One region of the Streptomyces sp. NBC_00631 genome, then DNA from elsewhere that is predicted to be linked to it. Evidence: riboswitches for the same ligand, from Rfam matches in the RefSeq annotation. Region 1 holds a riboswitch; each other region holds the start of a gene.
What was found. A riboswitch is a leader RNA that binds a small molecule or an ion and turns the genes downstream of it on or off. The one in region 1 is predicted to bind cyclic di-AMP.
Positions count from the first base shown of each region.

Region 2: another riboswitch for cyclic di-AMP. It lies ahead of OHB00_RS09295 (C40 family peptidase); the one in region 1 lies ahead of OHB00_RS04620 (C40 family peptidase).
Region 3: another riboswitch for cyclic di-AMP. It lies ahead of OHB00_RS31230 (NlpC/P60 family protein); the one in region 1 lies ahead of OHB00_RS04620 (C40 family peptidase).

Region 1 is NZ_CP107734.1:969,977-974,557, forward strand. It holds gene OHB00_RS04615 (DUF1996 domain-containing protein) at 1-1,583, opposite strand, end outside; cyclic di-AMP (ydaO/yuaA leader) riboswitch at 2,000-2,174, shown strand; gene OHB00_RS04620 (C40 family peptidase) at 2,185-4,323, shown strand; gene OHB00_RS04625 (NAD-dependent epimerase/dehydratase family protein) at 4,341-4,581, opposite strand, start outside.
Region 2 is NZ_CP107734.1:2,017,550-2,022,130, forward strand. It holds gene OHB00_RS09285 (ATP-dependent Clp protease proteolytic subunit) at 59-694, shown strand; gene OHB00_RS09290 (hypothetical protein) at 702-1,010, shown strand; cyclic di-AMP (ydaO/yuaA leader) riboswitch at 1,372-1,556, shown strand; gene OHB00_RS09295 (C40 family peptidase) at 1,560-2,033, shown strand; gene OHB00_RS09300 (ATP-binding protein) at 2,075-2,533, opposite strand; gene OHB00_RS09305 (helix-turn-helix domain-containing protein) at 2,746-3,606, shown strand; gene OHB00_RS09310 (DUF397 domain-containing protein) at 3,616-3,843, shown strand; gene OHB00_RS09315 (8-amino-7-oxononanoate synthase) at 3,963-4,581, opposite strand, start outside.
Region 3 is NZ_CP107734.1:6,772,221-6,776,801, forward strand. It holds gene OHB00_RS31225 (tellurite resistance/C4-dicarboxylate transporter family protein) at 1-601, opposite strand, end outside; gene OHB00_RS31230 (NlpC/P60 family protein) at 730-1,866, opposite strand; cyclic di-AMP (ydaO/yuaA leader) riboswitch at 1,874-2,047, opposite strand; gene pcrA (DNA helicase PcrA) at 2,360-4,581, shown strand, end outside.

The DNA of each region.
Region 1 (4,581 bases):
GACGACGGCTGCTCGGACGGAGTCTGCTCCGACGACGGCTGCTCGGTCACCGGCTCGGACGGCTCGGCGCTCTGGCTCTGGGCCGGCGGTGCGACCGGGCTCGCCGTCTCGCTCGGAGTCGGCTCCGCGCTCTCGGACGGCGGCTGCTCGCCGGCCCCCGCCCCGCAGGTCCGGCCGGAGTTGATGCAGTCGACCATCGTCCGCATCAGGCTCTCGTCGAAGACGTTGATGAAGTCGCCGTGGTCGGTGACCGGCTTGTGCAGCTGCTCGGGGAACGAGTCCACCGCGAACAGCGGGACCGTGCGGCCGCCGTCCGCGAGGCTCGGCGCGTCCACGTCGTAGACGATGCGCTGCACCAGCTGCGGAATGGCCTGGAAGCCGGCCGGGCAGCTGCCGTCGGGAGCCTCGAACGCCACGTGGGTACGGTGGTTGGCGCTGTCGATGTTCCGGCCGTCCCAGCAGCTCTGGAACTTGAACGTGCGCACGACGTCACTGCCCGCGGGGCACAGCGGGTACTTGTCCTTGAGCTGCCGGTTCTCATAACCGGTGCAGCTCCACGAGGCGTTGGCGTTGGCCGGGCCGTTGACGAAGGCCTTGGCGTCGCCGGTGATGATGCGCAGCAGCCGCGGCATCTCGGTGACCTTGGAGGTCGGGTTGCCCTCGAAGGTCAGTGTGACCTGCTTGGCCGTGACGATCTGCCCGGCGTTGCCCTCGGTGCCGCCGCCCGGCTTGTCGGCGTCCCGCTCCTGCTTGCCGTTCTGCAGGCGCAGCACGGGCCAGTAGTACGTGGACTTGTCACCCCTGTCGGCGCAGCTGGTGTCGGCGTTCGCGAGGTCCTGGTCGCTGGCGAAGGCGTTGTTGGACTGGTTGCCGATGTAGTCGTGGAAGTGGTGGGCGCCGTTGGAGACACCGGGCGCGACGATCACGTTGTCCGAGTTGAACAGGCCGTTCGCGTTGACACCGCAGCTGGAGCTGAAGGTGCCGGTGGAGCCGCCGGGCCGTTCGGCGGGGGTGGTGACGTCGGGCTGGACGGAGGTGATGTCCGCGTAGTCCGCGGCGACCGGGCCGTTGCCGCCCTGGCCGCCGGCGCCGGTGCCCTGGCTCGGCGCGGCGCTGCCCTGGCCGCTCTGGCTCGGCGTGGCACTGCCCTGGGGTGCCGCCGACTGCCCGGCGCCCTGGTTGGAGGAGCGCAGGGTGCAGGCGGCGAGGTCGTCGAGGCCCTGCGGGCGGTCGCCCTCGCGGTCGATGGCGTCGGCGATGCGCCGGATCGACTCGGACCGCTTCTCCTTCAGCGGGTTCATGATCGTCTGGTCGGCGAGATCGGGGTTCTGTTCGATCGCCGCGGCGGACTGGGTGAGTTGCTGGTAGGCGGCCGCCACCTGCTGGTCCAGCCGGGCGAGTTCACCGTCGACGTCGGCACGGGCCCCGTCGGGCACCGCCGTCAGCCGGCTGCCGACGTCGGGGCAGTAGATGGTGGGCGCGGACAGCACCTGGCCGGTGGCGACCTGGGCCTGCTGGTCCCCGCCGCCTTCGGTGGCCGAGGCGTAGACGTTCACCGCGACCAGCCCACCGCCGCCGAGCATCAGCGCGACCGCTGCGAAGGTCGCGCGTCGTGCGCCGGTCGGGCGTCTGCGCCTGTTGCGTCTCAAGGTCGTTCCCCTGCGTCTCGTGAGCGGCCGGACATGGAAATCCCCCGCCCTATACGGCCCGCGGGGCCACCGTGTTCAACAGACCCGCGAATTCACGGTGACCTCACAGAAACCGGGAGTTCCGCAGCGGCCGGGAGCAGGGAGCCGCGACCGACGGCAACGCCCCGGTGACCCTGCGAACGCACTGGATGCGCGCGAAATGCCGTCCGGTACGGTCGAGTTCCGAACGCTACGACGAACATCACAAATACGTATCGGACATTACGCACGTCAACCTTCACACGAGTGACACAAGTTGGCTAAGTTGACGTTTAAGCCGTTCGGCTCCCCCCGGCGAATCCCGTCGGGCCGCGCGGCCTCCGCCGAATCCGGTGCCCCCAGGGGCGAGTCCGGAGCCGGGGACCCAACCGATCACTGGGGTGAATCGGCCGACCGTCCGCGAGGACAGAGGCCGTAGGGCATGCCTTCCGGACGTCACCGCCCGAACCCGACAGCTAACCCGGTAGGCGGAGTACGGAAGGAGCACGACCCCTCAATGGCGCCCGAGAGCCGTGACGAGGTTCGACAGCGGATCGACAGCCTCTACGACCAGGCCGAGAACGCCACCGGGAACTACAACGCCACTCGTGCGGCGAGCGGGGGCTCGCGCTCACGTGGTGTCCCGCTGTTCAAGCGGCCCCGTCGCGACGACCCGGGCCTCGACAACATCGCCAGAGAGTGGTTCGAGGGCGCGCGCTCGAAGCTGGGGCCGAGCGTCCCGGCCGCGCTGCCCTCCGACCGGATGCCCGAACGGCCCGGCCCACGGCGGCCCGTCAGCGCCATGGCGGCCGACCTGCTCGCCCAGCTGGAGGACTCCGGCCCGTCGCGGCTGGAGTTGACCGCGGGGCCGTCCGCGCAGAGCGAGATCGAGGTCGTCCGTGAGTTGCCGGCGCGCCCGAAGCTGGAGTTGACGGCGGGGCCCGCCGCGGCGCTTCCCGCCGGGCCGTCCGGTGCGCCCAGGGCGCTGCCCGCCGCCACGCCCCAGCGGCCCGCGCCGGGTACCTTCAAGACCAGGAACCAGCTCAAGCTCGCCAAGGCGCGCGAGGTGCTTTCCCAGCGCACCGGGCAGCGCGCCGTCCCCGCGCTCGAACCGGCGCCGGCCGCCCAGCCCGCACCGGCCCCGTGGGCCACGCCCGAGGCCCAGGTCCCGGCGCAGCCGTGGCAGGCTCCCGCCGTCGGCATACCCACCCAGCGCACCGGCAGCGGTTCCTTCCGGACCGACGCCCTCGCCGCCACGCGCGCGCTCCCGGCGGTGACCGAGACGGGCGGCATCCCGATCGTGTCCCCGTCGGACACCGGGACCTTCCGCATCATGACCCCGGGGGGCGCCGACAGCGCCCCACGCCGGGCCTCGGCGGACTCGGGCGGCTTCCGCGTCATGACCCCCGGCAGCACCGACAACACCCCACGACAGACCCCCGCCGACTCCGGCGGCTTCCGCGTCATGACCCCCGGCGGCTCGGGCGGCGGGACCTACCAGACCGCGTCGCCCATGGACGCGGGCGCCGCGCAGGCTCCGGTCCCGTCGCCGGGGGACACCGGCTCCTTCCGCATCATGACCCCGGGCGCCACGGGCTCGTTCCCGATGCCGACCCAGGCCGACGGGGGCGCCTTCCCGACCGCCGACGCCATGAGCACGAGCGTCTTCCCGACCGCGGCTCCCACGAACAGCGGCGCCTTCCCCACCGCCGCCACCATGAACAGCGGTGCCTTCCCGACCTCGGCGCCCGCCGCTCCCGCCCCGGCTCCGATGGACGCCGGCGGCTTCCGGGTCATGTCGCCGAACGCGCCAGCCGCCTACACCGAGGTGCCCCAGGCCGTCGCCGACACCGCCTACGCCGCCGGCGCGTACGCGTACACCGCGGCCGCCCCCGCCGCCCCCGCACCGCCCATGGCCGCCATGCCGCCGGCCGCCCCCTACGCCGCGGCGCCCACCGCCGACATGGCCGGTGCCTACGCGGCAGGCATGCAGTCCGCCGACGCCCTCTACGCCTACGCCACCGCCGCGATGCCCGCGCCGATGGCGCCGCCCATGCCCACGCCCATGGCGGCACCGATGGCCGCGGCCCCCGCGGTGGCGATGGCCGCGGCGCCGACGGCCATGGTCGCGCAGCCCGAGGCGATGATGGCCGCGCCCGCGCCGGCCATGGCGGTGCCCACCGTCGCGCCGGTCGTCACGGCTCCGCTTCCCGTCACCCCCCTGCCCACCGCACCCCCGCAGGTCACCACTCCGGCTCCCGCCGCGCCCTTGCCCACGCCCGGCGCGTTCGCCGAGCCGGGCAAGGCCATGAAGGCGCTGGCGTTCGCGCGGGAGCAGATCGGGCGGCCGTGCGTCTGGGGGGCGACCGGGCCGGGCGCGTACGACTGCTCCAGCCTCACCCAGGCCGCCTGGCGCGCCGCCGGTGTGACGCTGCCCCGTACCGCGGCGGAGCAGACCCTGGCCGGCACCCCGCTGACGCTGGCCGCCGTCGAGCCGGGTGACCTGATCTTCTTCTTCGACGACGACAGCCACGTCGGGATCTACGCGGGTGGCGGCACGATGGTGCACGCGCCGAGCCCCGGGGCGCTCATCCGCGAGGAGTCGATCTACAACGCCGGGGAGTCGGCGATCCACCGGGTGATCCGCCCGGCCTGACCGGGCGGCCCCTGGGTTCAGACCCTCCGCCGCCGCGCGCGCCAGCTCGCGTGGTGGTCAAGGAGGGTCTCCTCGACGGGCCGGTAGACGAGGCCCAGTTCGTCGACGCTGCGGCCGTTGTCGACGCGGAAGCGGATGCCGAGGTGCTTGCGTATGTAGTCCTGGCTGAGGCCGAAGAGCGGGCCGAGGACCCGTACCGGCCCGTGCGGGAGCGCGGTGCGCGGCAGGCGCGGGTCCCAGGGGTGGCGGGTGCGGATG
Region 2 (4,581 bases), 1.0 Mb from region 1:
GTTTTCAACAGAGAGCCCGGCCACTGGGCCGTCTCAGCCGCGAGGAGGGGCACAATCCATGACCCGACCGTCCGCCCGCTACGTCCTGCCCGAGTTCACCGAACGGACGACCGCGGGGCAGCGCCCCCTGGATCCGTACTCGAAGCTGCTGGAGGAGCGGATCGTCTTCCTCGGCACGCCCGTCGACGAGATCTCGGCCAACGACGTGATGGCGCAGCTCATGTATCTGGAGCACGCGGCTCCGGAGCGGGACATCTCGCTGTACATCAACTCCCCTGGCGGGTCGTTCAGCGCGATGGCCGCGATCTACGACACGGTCCAGTACGTGAGCTGCGACGTGGAGACGATCTGCCTCGGCCGGGCCGGGGCGTCGGCGGCGGTCCTGCTCGCGGCCGGCACACCGGGCAAGCGGTCCATGCTGCCCGGCGCGCGCATCGTGCTCCAACAGCCGTCGCTGCCGGAACCGGTGCAGGGCCAGCCGAGTGATCTGTTCATCCAGGCGGAGGAGTTGGAGCGGATCCGGGCGCTGCTCGAACAGATGCTCGTCCGACACACCGGGCGCACGGCGGAGCAGGTGCGCCAGGACCTGGAGCGGGACCTGGTCCTGGACGCGCGCGAAGCGCTGGCGTACGGCCTGGTGGACCGGGTCGTGCCCAGCCGCCGCCCCTCGCTCGGCCTGCCGGACGCGGGGTGAGCCGCCGATGCTGCCGCCGGAGCTGCCGCCACTGCCCGCACTGACCCGGGCCGAGGGCGAGCTGATCGACCGTTACCTGGACGTGGTGGACCTGCTGGGCCGGATCAACCCGGCGCAGAACGAGGACACCTACCGTGGGCTGCGAGCCGCGCAGGCGCTGGTGCGCGCGGCGTCCGAGCTGCGGGACGCGCTCGCCCTGATGCATCGGCGGGGCGAGACGGAGCTCCACGGGGACACGCTGGCACGGGCGTTGCGGGTGCTCGACGGCGAGCGCCGGACCGCTCGCGTCGCACTCCCGCCCGACTGCGTACGGTGAGACCCGCCGGACTCCGGTCCGGGGCGACGACGGCGCGAGGGGGCCGGAGTCGAAACGATCCAAAGGAGTTACCGCCGTTCGGTGGAGTGTGGCGTGGTTTTACCTGACCGCGAGGGCCGCTCGGACCGCCTGTTCGGGAGTGCCCGCGAGAGGCTTCCGCGCAGGTCCGGGGCTACGCAGGAGAGTTGACGAAGAATCGAACACAGGGCTGTCCACCCGAACGGGTGGGTGGTGAGTAACCCCACAAACCCCCGATTCCGTTGGGATTTTCGGACACGCGTGAGTGAAGATCCCTGTCTGACGACAAGCCCCCGCCACAGCGGCGGGGCGGTCCGGGCGGACGCCGAGTCCTGCCGCCGCCCGGATTGACCCGTCGACAGAAGTGCATCGGCAGGAGTGGAGGACCCGAGCAAGCCGGGTCGCCGGCACGGTCACGCCATGACCGGGCCGAGCAGCCCTTGGGGTGAAGCCGTGGCAACACGGCCGGGCAACTTCGCCAGCCCGAATCCGACAGGTCATCCTTCACAGGCGGCTGACGAAGGGTTGCGCATGACTGCGCTCAATCGTGTTCCGTCGCTCATGGCCCGGGCCGGTACGGCCTCGGCGCTGACCATCGCCGCCGTGGGTGGCTCGATCGTGATTCCGGGTGTCGCCTCCGACGCCTCGGCCGCCACGATGGCCACGAAGGCACTTCAGGTCGCCGCCTCGAAGAAGGGCGCGCCCTACCGGTGGGGAGCCACCGGGCCGAATCGGTTCGACTGCTCCGGGCTCACGCTGTACTCGTTCAAGAAGGCGGGCAAGACCCTGCCTCGTACGGCGGCCCAGCAGTACAACAAGACCCGTCACATCTCGGCCGGCAACCGCAAGGCCGGGGACCTGGTCTTCTTCCACTCGGGTTCCAGCGTGTACCACGTCGGCATCTACGCCGGGAAGGGAAAGATCTGGCACGCCCCGAAGACGGGGGACGTGGTGAGGCTCCAGAAGATCTGGACCCGCAGCGTCTGGTACGGCCGGGTCAGCTGACCCACCCCAGCGGCGGCCGGCAGGCAGGCAGGAGCTCAGGGCTACGGCTCCTGCTGGCCGGCCGCCGTGACGGTGCCGGCCGGGACCACCCAGGGGAGTTCGATGGAGACGGTCTTGCCGCCCTCCCGGGTGGGGCGCACCCGGAGCTTGCCGCCGCACTCGGCGGTCAGCCAGCGGATGATGACCATGCCGCGGCCGTTGTCCTGCTGGACCGCGGCGGGAAGTCTCTTGGGGAAGCGCGGATGACTGTCCGTGACGCCGATGCGCAGCTGTTCGTCGCGGTCGAGGACGAGGGCCACCGTGAAGGTGGGTGACTGCCCGAGGGTGTGCTGCACGGCGTTGGTGGCGAGTTCGGAGACGATGAGGCGGATGGTGTCCGCGGTCTCCGTCTCGGGTGGCAGTCCCCACTCCGCGAGGGTGTCCAGCACGTAGGAGCGGGCGGTGGAGACCGAGGCGGGATCGCTCGGCAGGGTGACGGATGCTTCCAGGTGGTCTGCCATGGCGACGTCGTCCCTTTCCTCGGGACCGGAGTCCGACACGGTGCGGATGGTTCGAGTACGGTCCCGGACTGGTGCTTCTCCGTCAGACTGCCATTACCGGGCCGGTCACGGGGAGCGATCCACCAAGATATGCATATATCTGTCGCTCGAAGCGGTGAACTCTGCTACCTCAGACCGTATTTGGGCGGCTCGGTAGGAGTAAGGAGTAGCCCATGCAGAACGGTCCCGCGGTACGCCGCCGGAAACTGGGCGCCGAACTGCGCACACTGCGCACCGGCGCCGGCCTCACGAGCGGTGAGGCCGCCCGTCTGGTGGGCTGGCATCAGTCGAAAGTGAGCCGGATCGAGACCGGCGCCAGCGGTGTGAAACCGGCCGATGTGCGGTTACTTCTGGACGCCTACGGTGTGGTCGAGGGGCAACTGCGCGAGTTGCTCCTGGTGTTGGCGGGGTCGGAGGACACTGCCGGACGCCACCACTGGTGGCACGCCTATCGCGGGGTACTGCCGCCCGCCTACCGGGATTTCATCAGCCTGGAGTCACAGGCCGGCGCCATGCGGACCCTGGAGACCCTGGTCGTGCCGGGGCTGCTGCAGACCCCTGAGTACGCGCGTGCGGTGACCCGGGCGGCCGTGGACGGGCGCGACGACGAGGCCCTGGACACCCTGGTGGAGGTGCGTCTGGCCAGGCAGGACGTGCTGCACAATGATCCGCCGCTGGAGCTGAACGCGGTCCTGGACGAGGCGGTGCTGCGCCGGGAGGTGGGCGGTCCCGGCGTGATGGCACGGCAGCTGGCGCGGCTGGTGGAGGCGGCCCGGCTGCCCCAAGTACGGCTCCAGGTACTGCCGTTCGCGGCCGGGGCGCATATCGGCATCACCGGGCCTTTCGTAATCTTCTCATTTCCGAGCACTTCTGATCTGGACGTGGTTGTTATCGACCAGTTGACGAGTAGCCTCTACCTGGAGCGGAAAGAAGACCTCCAGGCATACACGGAGGCCTTCAACACGCTCCGGATCCACGCCCTTTCGCCCGAGGACTCGTTGGATTACATCGCCGCAATAGCTGACGGCGCGTAAGGAGGCACCATGACTGCACTGCCTCGGAACGTACCTTCAAGTGCTGATCTGCACGGACTGCCGTGGCTGCGCAGCAGCTACAGCACCGGAGCGAACAACTGCGTGGAGACGGCACGGCCGCGCTCCGGCCCGTCGGCCGGACTGCTCGCCGTGCGCGACTCCAAGGCTCCGGCGGGACCCGCGCTGCTCTTCTCCCCCGAGAGCTGGGCGGGTTTCATGGCCGCGTTCACCGACTGATCAGCCCCAGAAGAGTCTGATCAGGGACGACCGAAGCTGACCGGACTCCCACCCGATCCATCTCCTTGTCCCCTACTCGCCATCCGCTCGCGAGCCAGGCCCGGCCGTGTCACGCCGACTCATGGTCGTGTCTCGCCGATCACACGTACAGCGCGTTCGATCTCGGCCCCGGAGAGGTCGGCACGGGCGGTCAGCCTGAGCCGTGAGATGCCGTCCGGCACCGACGGCGGACGGAAACAGCCCACGGTCAGCCCTGCCGTCCGGCAGTCGGCCGCCCACTGCACGGCCTGCTCCGGGGACGGGGCCCGCACGGAGACCACCGCGGCGTCCGGCCGTACCGCTTCCAGACCCGCGGCGGTCAGCCGTGCGTGCAGTTCCGCGGCCACCTCACGGGCCCGTGCCGCACGCCCGGGCTCACGCCGCAGCAGCCGCAGGGCCGCCAGCGCGGCGCCCGCCGCCGCGGGGGCCAGACCGGTGTCGAAGATGAAGGTCCGGGCCGCGTTCACCAGATGGTCGATCACCCGGGCCGGTCCCAGCACGACCCCGCCCTGGCTGCCCAGCGACTTCGACAGGGTCGCCGTGACCACCACGTCGTCGGCGCCGGCGAGCCCGGCCGCGTACGGCGCGCCCCGCCCGCCGTCCCCGAGGACCCCGAGCCCGTGGGCGTCGTCGACCAGCAGCCCGGCACCGCGCTCCCGGCACGCCTCGGCGAGGGCGGCCAGCGGCGCCGCGTCCCCG
Region 3 (4,581 bases), 5.8 Mb from region 1:
TGGCGAGCGCACCGCCCGCCACCCACTGGTCGCCGGGCCCCTCGGCGATCTGCCGCCACGCGAACCGGGGCACGGCGAGCCCGTACATCGCCAGGCCCAGCCAGAAGAGGACCAGCGAGAGGTGCGCGAGCCACGCCGTCGTGACGGCCGCCGCCAGCGTCGCTCCCAGCACGGCCGGTCCCTGCGTGGCCACACAGGCGAGGAAGACGGCACCGGGCATGCGCGGCTTCCAGTTGTTCACGACCGGGATCAGCAACGGCAGCCACAGCACCATCGACAGCGCCAGCAGAGCCTCGGCGGGGAGCTGCCACCCGAGCGCCGAGAACCGCGTCCCCAGCACCGCCGTCGCGGCCACGGCGGTGAGCGCGCCCGGCGTCCGCGCCTGAGCCGCCCACTGCCGACGGTCGAGCACCAGCCGTGCGACGAAGTCCGCGGCCAGCGCCAGCCACATCGCGCAGGCCAGCACCAGCGCCACCCTGGACACGCTCTCCGCGCCCACCAGGTGCAACCCCATCGACATGATGCCGGTGGCCATCACAGCGGCCCCGGCGGCCGGCGGACGCTGCGCCCACCAGGCGCGGAAGGGCGAGATGCCGGACATGTCCCTGATGCTAGGGAGAGTCGGCCATCGGGTGAACGGGGCACGCGCGCGTGCGGTCCGAAAACCGCGCGGTCGCGGGACGGGAGCGCTGAAGGCCGGTGGGCGACCCCTCGGGTCAGGCCGTCCGGTCAGGCCGGGCGTACCACGCTGTGGATGATCGACTCGCCCCCGTAGTAGATCGACTCCTCCCGGACGTACGCGCCGGGCTTCGGGGCGTGGATCATCATGCCGTTGCCGATGTAGATGCCGACGTGGCTGACGTCGTCGTAGAAGAAGACCAGGTCGCCGGGCTGGGCTTCGGCGAGGGGGACGGTGGTGCCGGCGTTCACCTGGTCGTAGGTGGTACGCGGCAGGGAGACGCCCGCGGCCTTCCAGGCGGCCTGGGAGAGCCCGGAGCAGTCGTAGGAGCCGGGACCGGTGGCGCCCCAGACGTACGGCTTGCCGATCTGCGCGCGGGCGAAGGCGATCGCCTTGGCGGCCTTCGTGGCATAAGCGGAGTCGGATCCGGAAGAGGAACCGCCCGACGTCGAGGCCGAGGACGTTTCCTGGTCGGCGGTCGCGGCCTGCTGCTTCGCCAGTTCCGCCGCCTTGCGGGCCGCCTCCTCCTGCCGGCGCTTCTCGATCGCCGCCAGCCGTGCCTTCTCCGCGGCCGTCAGCTGCGACAGCAGCTCCCGCGCGGAGGTCAGCTTCGCCTGGACGGTGGTCTTGGCGGTCTTGAGGTCGTCCTGCGTCTCGGTGAGCGTCTGGAGGCTCTTGGCGGCTTCCTGCCGCTTCTTCATGGTCGCGGACTGCTGTGTGACGTAATCGTCGACCGCGTCCTTCTGGCGCGAGGTCAGTCGGCCCATCAGCTGCGACTGGTCGAAGTAGTCCTGCGGATCGTTCGCGAGCAGGAAGGTCGCCGTCTGGGGGACCTCGGTCCCGGTCCGGTACTGGGCGGCGGCGAACGAGCCCAGCTCCTCACGCGCCTTGTTGAGCCGGTCCGTGCGCTTGGCGACGTCGTCGAGCAGGGTGTCGACGTGCTTGCGCTGCTTGCCGGTCTTCTCCTTGGCCGCGTCGTACTTCTCGGTGGCCGACTCCGCCTGCCGGTACAGATCGTCGACCTTCTTCTCGACCTCCTCCAGGCTGGGCTTGCCGTCCGCGGACGGCGCGGCGTTGGCCGTCTGGGAGAGCAGGGCCACGGAAGTGAGGGCGGCGGTGGCCAGGGCGGGGGTGCGTATGCCTGCTACGCGCGTTGCGGACGGGCGGGACTTGCGGTGCGACGCCAACTGAGGCGACTCCTTCCACGCTCCGCCTACCGAGTTAGCTGTCGGGTTCGGGCGGGTGGTTCGGAAGGGTTGCCCTACGGTGTTCTCCCCGGTGGGGAGTTGGGACCGATTCACCCCAAGGTCGGTGTGGGTCCCCGGCTCCGGATGCGCGGCGGCGCCCCGGACTCGGCGGAGGCCGTGCGGCCCGGCGACGTTCGCCGGTGGGGGTCGTACGGCCTGCCCGGCACGCTAGCCAACTCGTGTGGCCCGTGTGAAGGTTGATGTGCGATATGCCCGATACATTTTCGTGACCTTGGTGTTGAGGTCCGTCCGGGCAGGGTGATCGGGGAAGTTATGGGCGGCTTGTCCGCAAGAACGGAACGGCCCGCGGTGGACGCTCCCGGTTCCGGGACACGCTTCGACCGGCCGTGACGGAGTGGATCCGCCCGGTCACCCGGGCGAGTTTTCGGGGCGGCGACCGGTTGTCGGTGGGGCGCCCTAGACTCGGAGAGCGATGAGCAGCCTCTTTGACGACAGCTTCCTGGCGAGCCTCCAGGCCCCTCGCGGCCACGACGAGGAACCCCCGCCGCCGCCCGAGGACGAGCACGCTCCGGAGTCGGTTCCGGACGATCTGTTCGGCGGGCAGTTCGACGCGCCCCCGGACCGGGACGCCTACTACCGCGACGGCGCGGCCCGCCCGGCCCTGGACCCGGCCGCGCTCCTGGAGGGGCTGAACGACAACCAGCGGGCGGCCGTCGTGCACGCCGGCTCCCCGCTGCTCATCGTGGCCGGCGCCGGTTCCGGCAAGACGCGCGTGCTCACCCACCGCATCGCCCACCTGCTCGGCGCGCGCCAGGTGCACCCGGGCCAGATCCTCGCGATCACCTTCACCAACAAGGCCGCCGGTGAGATGAAGGAGCGTGTCGAGCACCTCGTCGGCCCGCGCGCGAACGCGATGTGGGTGATGACGTTCCACAGCGCCTGCGTCCGGATCCTGCGCAGGGAGAGCAAGAAGCTCGGCTTCACCTCCTCCTTCTCGATCTACGACGCGGCCGACTCCAAGCGCCTGATGGCCCTGGTCTGCCGCGACCTGGACCTCGACCCCAAGCGCTACCCGCCCAAGTCCTTCAGCGCCAAGATCAGCAACCTCAAGAACGAGCTGATCGACGAGGAGGACTTCGCCGCCCAGGCGAGCGACGGCTTCGAGAAGACCCTGGCTCAGGCGTACGCCCTCTACCAGTCGCGGCTGCGCGAGGCGAACGCCCTCGACTTCGACGACCTGATCATGACGACGGTCAACCTGCTGCGCGCCTTCCCGGACGTCGCCGAGCACTACCATCGCCGCTTCCGGCACGTCCTGGTCGACGAGTACCAGGACACCAACCACGCCCAGTACGCCCTCGTCCGCGAGCTGGTCGGCACCCGCGCACACGATGAGAACACCCCGCCCGGCGAGCAGGACCTGGAGCCCGCCGAGCTGTGCGTCGTGGGCGACGCCGACCAGTCGATCTACGCCTTCCGGGGCGCGACGATCCGCAACATCCTCCAGTTCGAGGAGGACTACCCGAACGCGACGACGATCCTCCTCGAACAGAACTACCGCTCCACGCAGACGATCCTGAGCGCCGCCAACGCGGTCATCGAGCGCAACGAGTCCCGCCGCCCCAAGAACCTGTGGACCAACGCGGGCGCGGGCGCGCAGATCACCGGATACGTCGCCGACACCGAGCACGACGAGGCGCAGTTCGTCGCCGACGAGATAGACCGTCTGACGGACGCGGGCGAGGCGAAGGCGGGCGATGTCGCCGTCTTCTACCGCACCAACGCGCAGTCCCGTGTCTTCGAGGAGATCTTCATCCGCGTCGGCCTGCCCTACAAGGTCGTCGGCGGGGTCCGCTTCTACGAGCGCAAGGAGGTCCGGGACGTCCTGGCCTACCTGCGGGTGCTGGCCAACCCGGAGGACTCGGTCCCGCTCCGGCGCATCCTCAACGTGCCCAAGCGCGGTATCGGCGACCGCGCGGAGGCGATGATCGACGCCCTCGCCCAGCGCGAGAAGATCAGCTTCCCGCAGGCGCTCAAGCGGGTCGACGAGGCGTACGGCATGGCCGCGCGGTCGACGAACGCGGTCAAGCGGTTCAACACGCTGATGGAGGACCTCCGTACGGTCGTGGAGTCCGGTGCAGGACCCGCCACGGTCCTGGAGGCGATCTACGAACGCACCGGCTACCTGGCCGAGTTGCAGAACTCGACGGACCCCCAGGACGAGACCCGCATCGAGAACCTCCAGGAACTGGCCTCCGTGGCACTGGAGTTCGAGCAGGAGTCCGGCGAGGGCGAGCAGTCGGGCGGACTCGCCGACTTCCTGGAGCGGGTGGCCCTGGTCGCCGACTCCGACCAGATCCCCGACGAGGACGAGAACGGCGACGGCGTCATCACCCTGATGACCCTGCACACCGCCAAGGGCCTCGAATTCCCGGTGGTGTTCCTGACCGGTATGGAGGACGGCGTCTTCCCGCACATGCGCGCCCTCGGCCAGACCAAGGAACTGGAGGAGGAGCGGCGCCTCGCCTACGTCGGCATCACACGCGCGCGGGAGCGGCTGTACCTCACCCGGTCGTCGATGCGCAGCGCCTGGGGCCAGCCGTCGTACAACCCGCCCTCGCGCTTCCTGGAGGAGATCCCGGGCGCGTATCTGGAGTGGAAGCGGACCGGGGCGATGGCGCCGGTCTCCGCCGG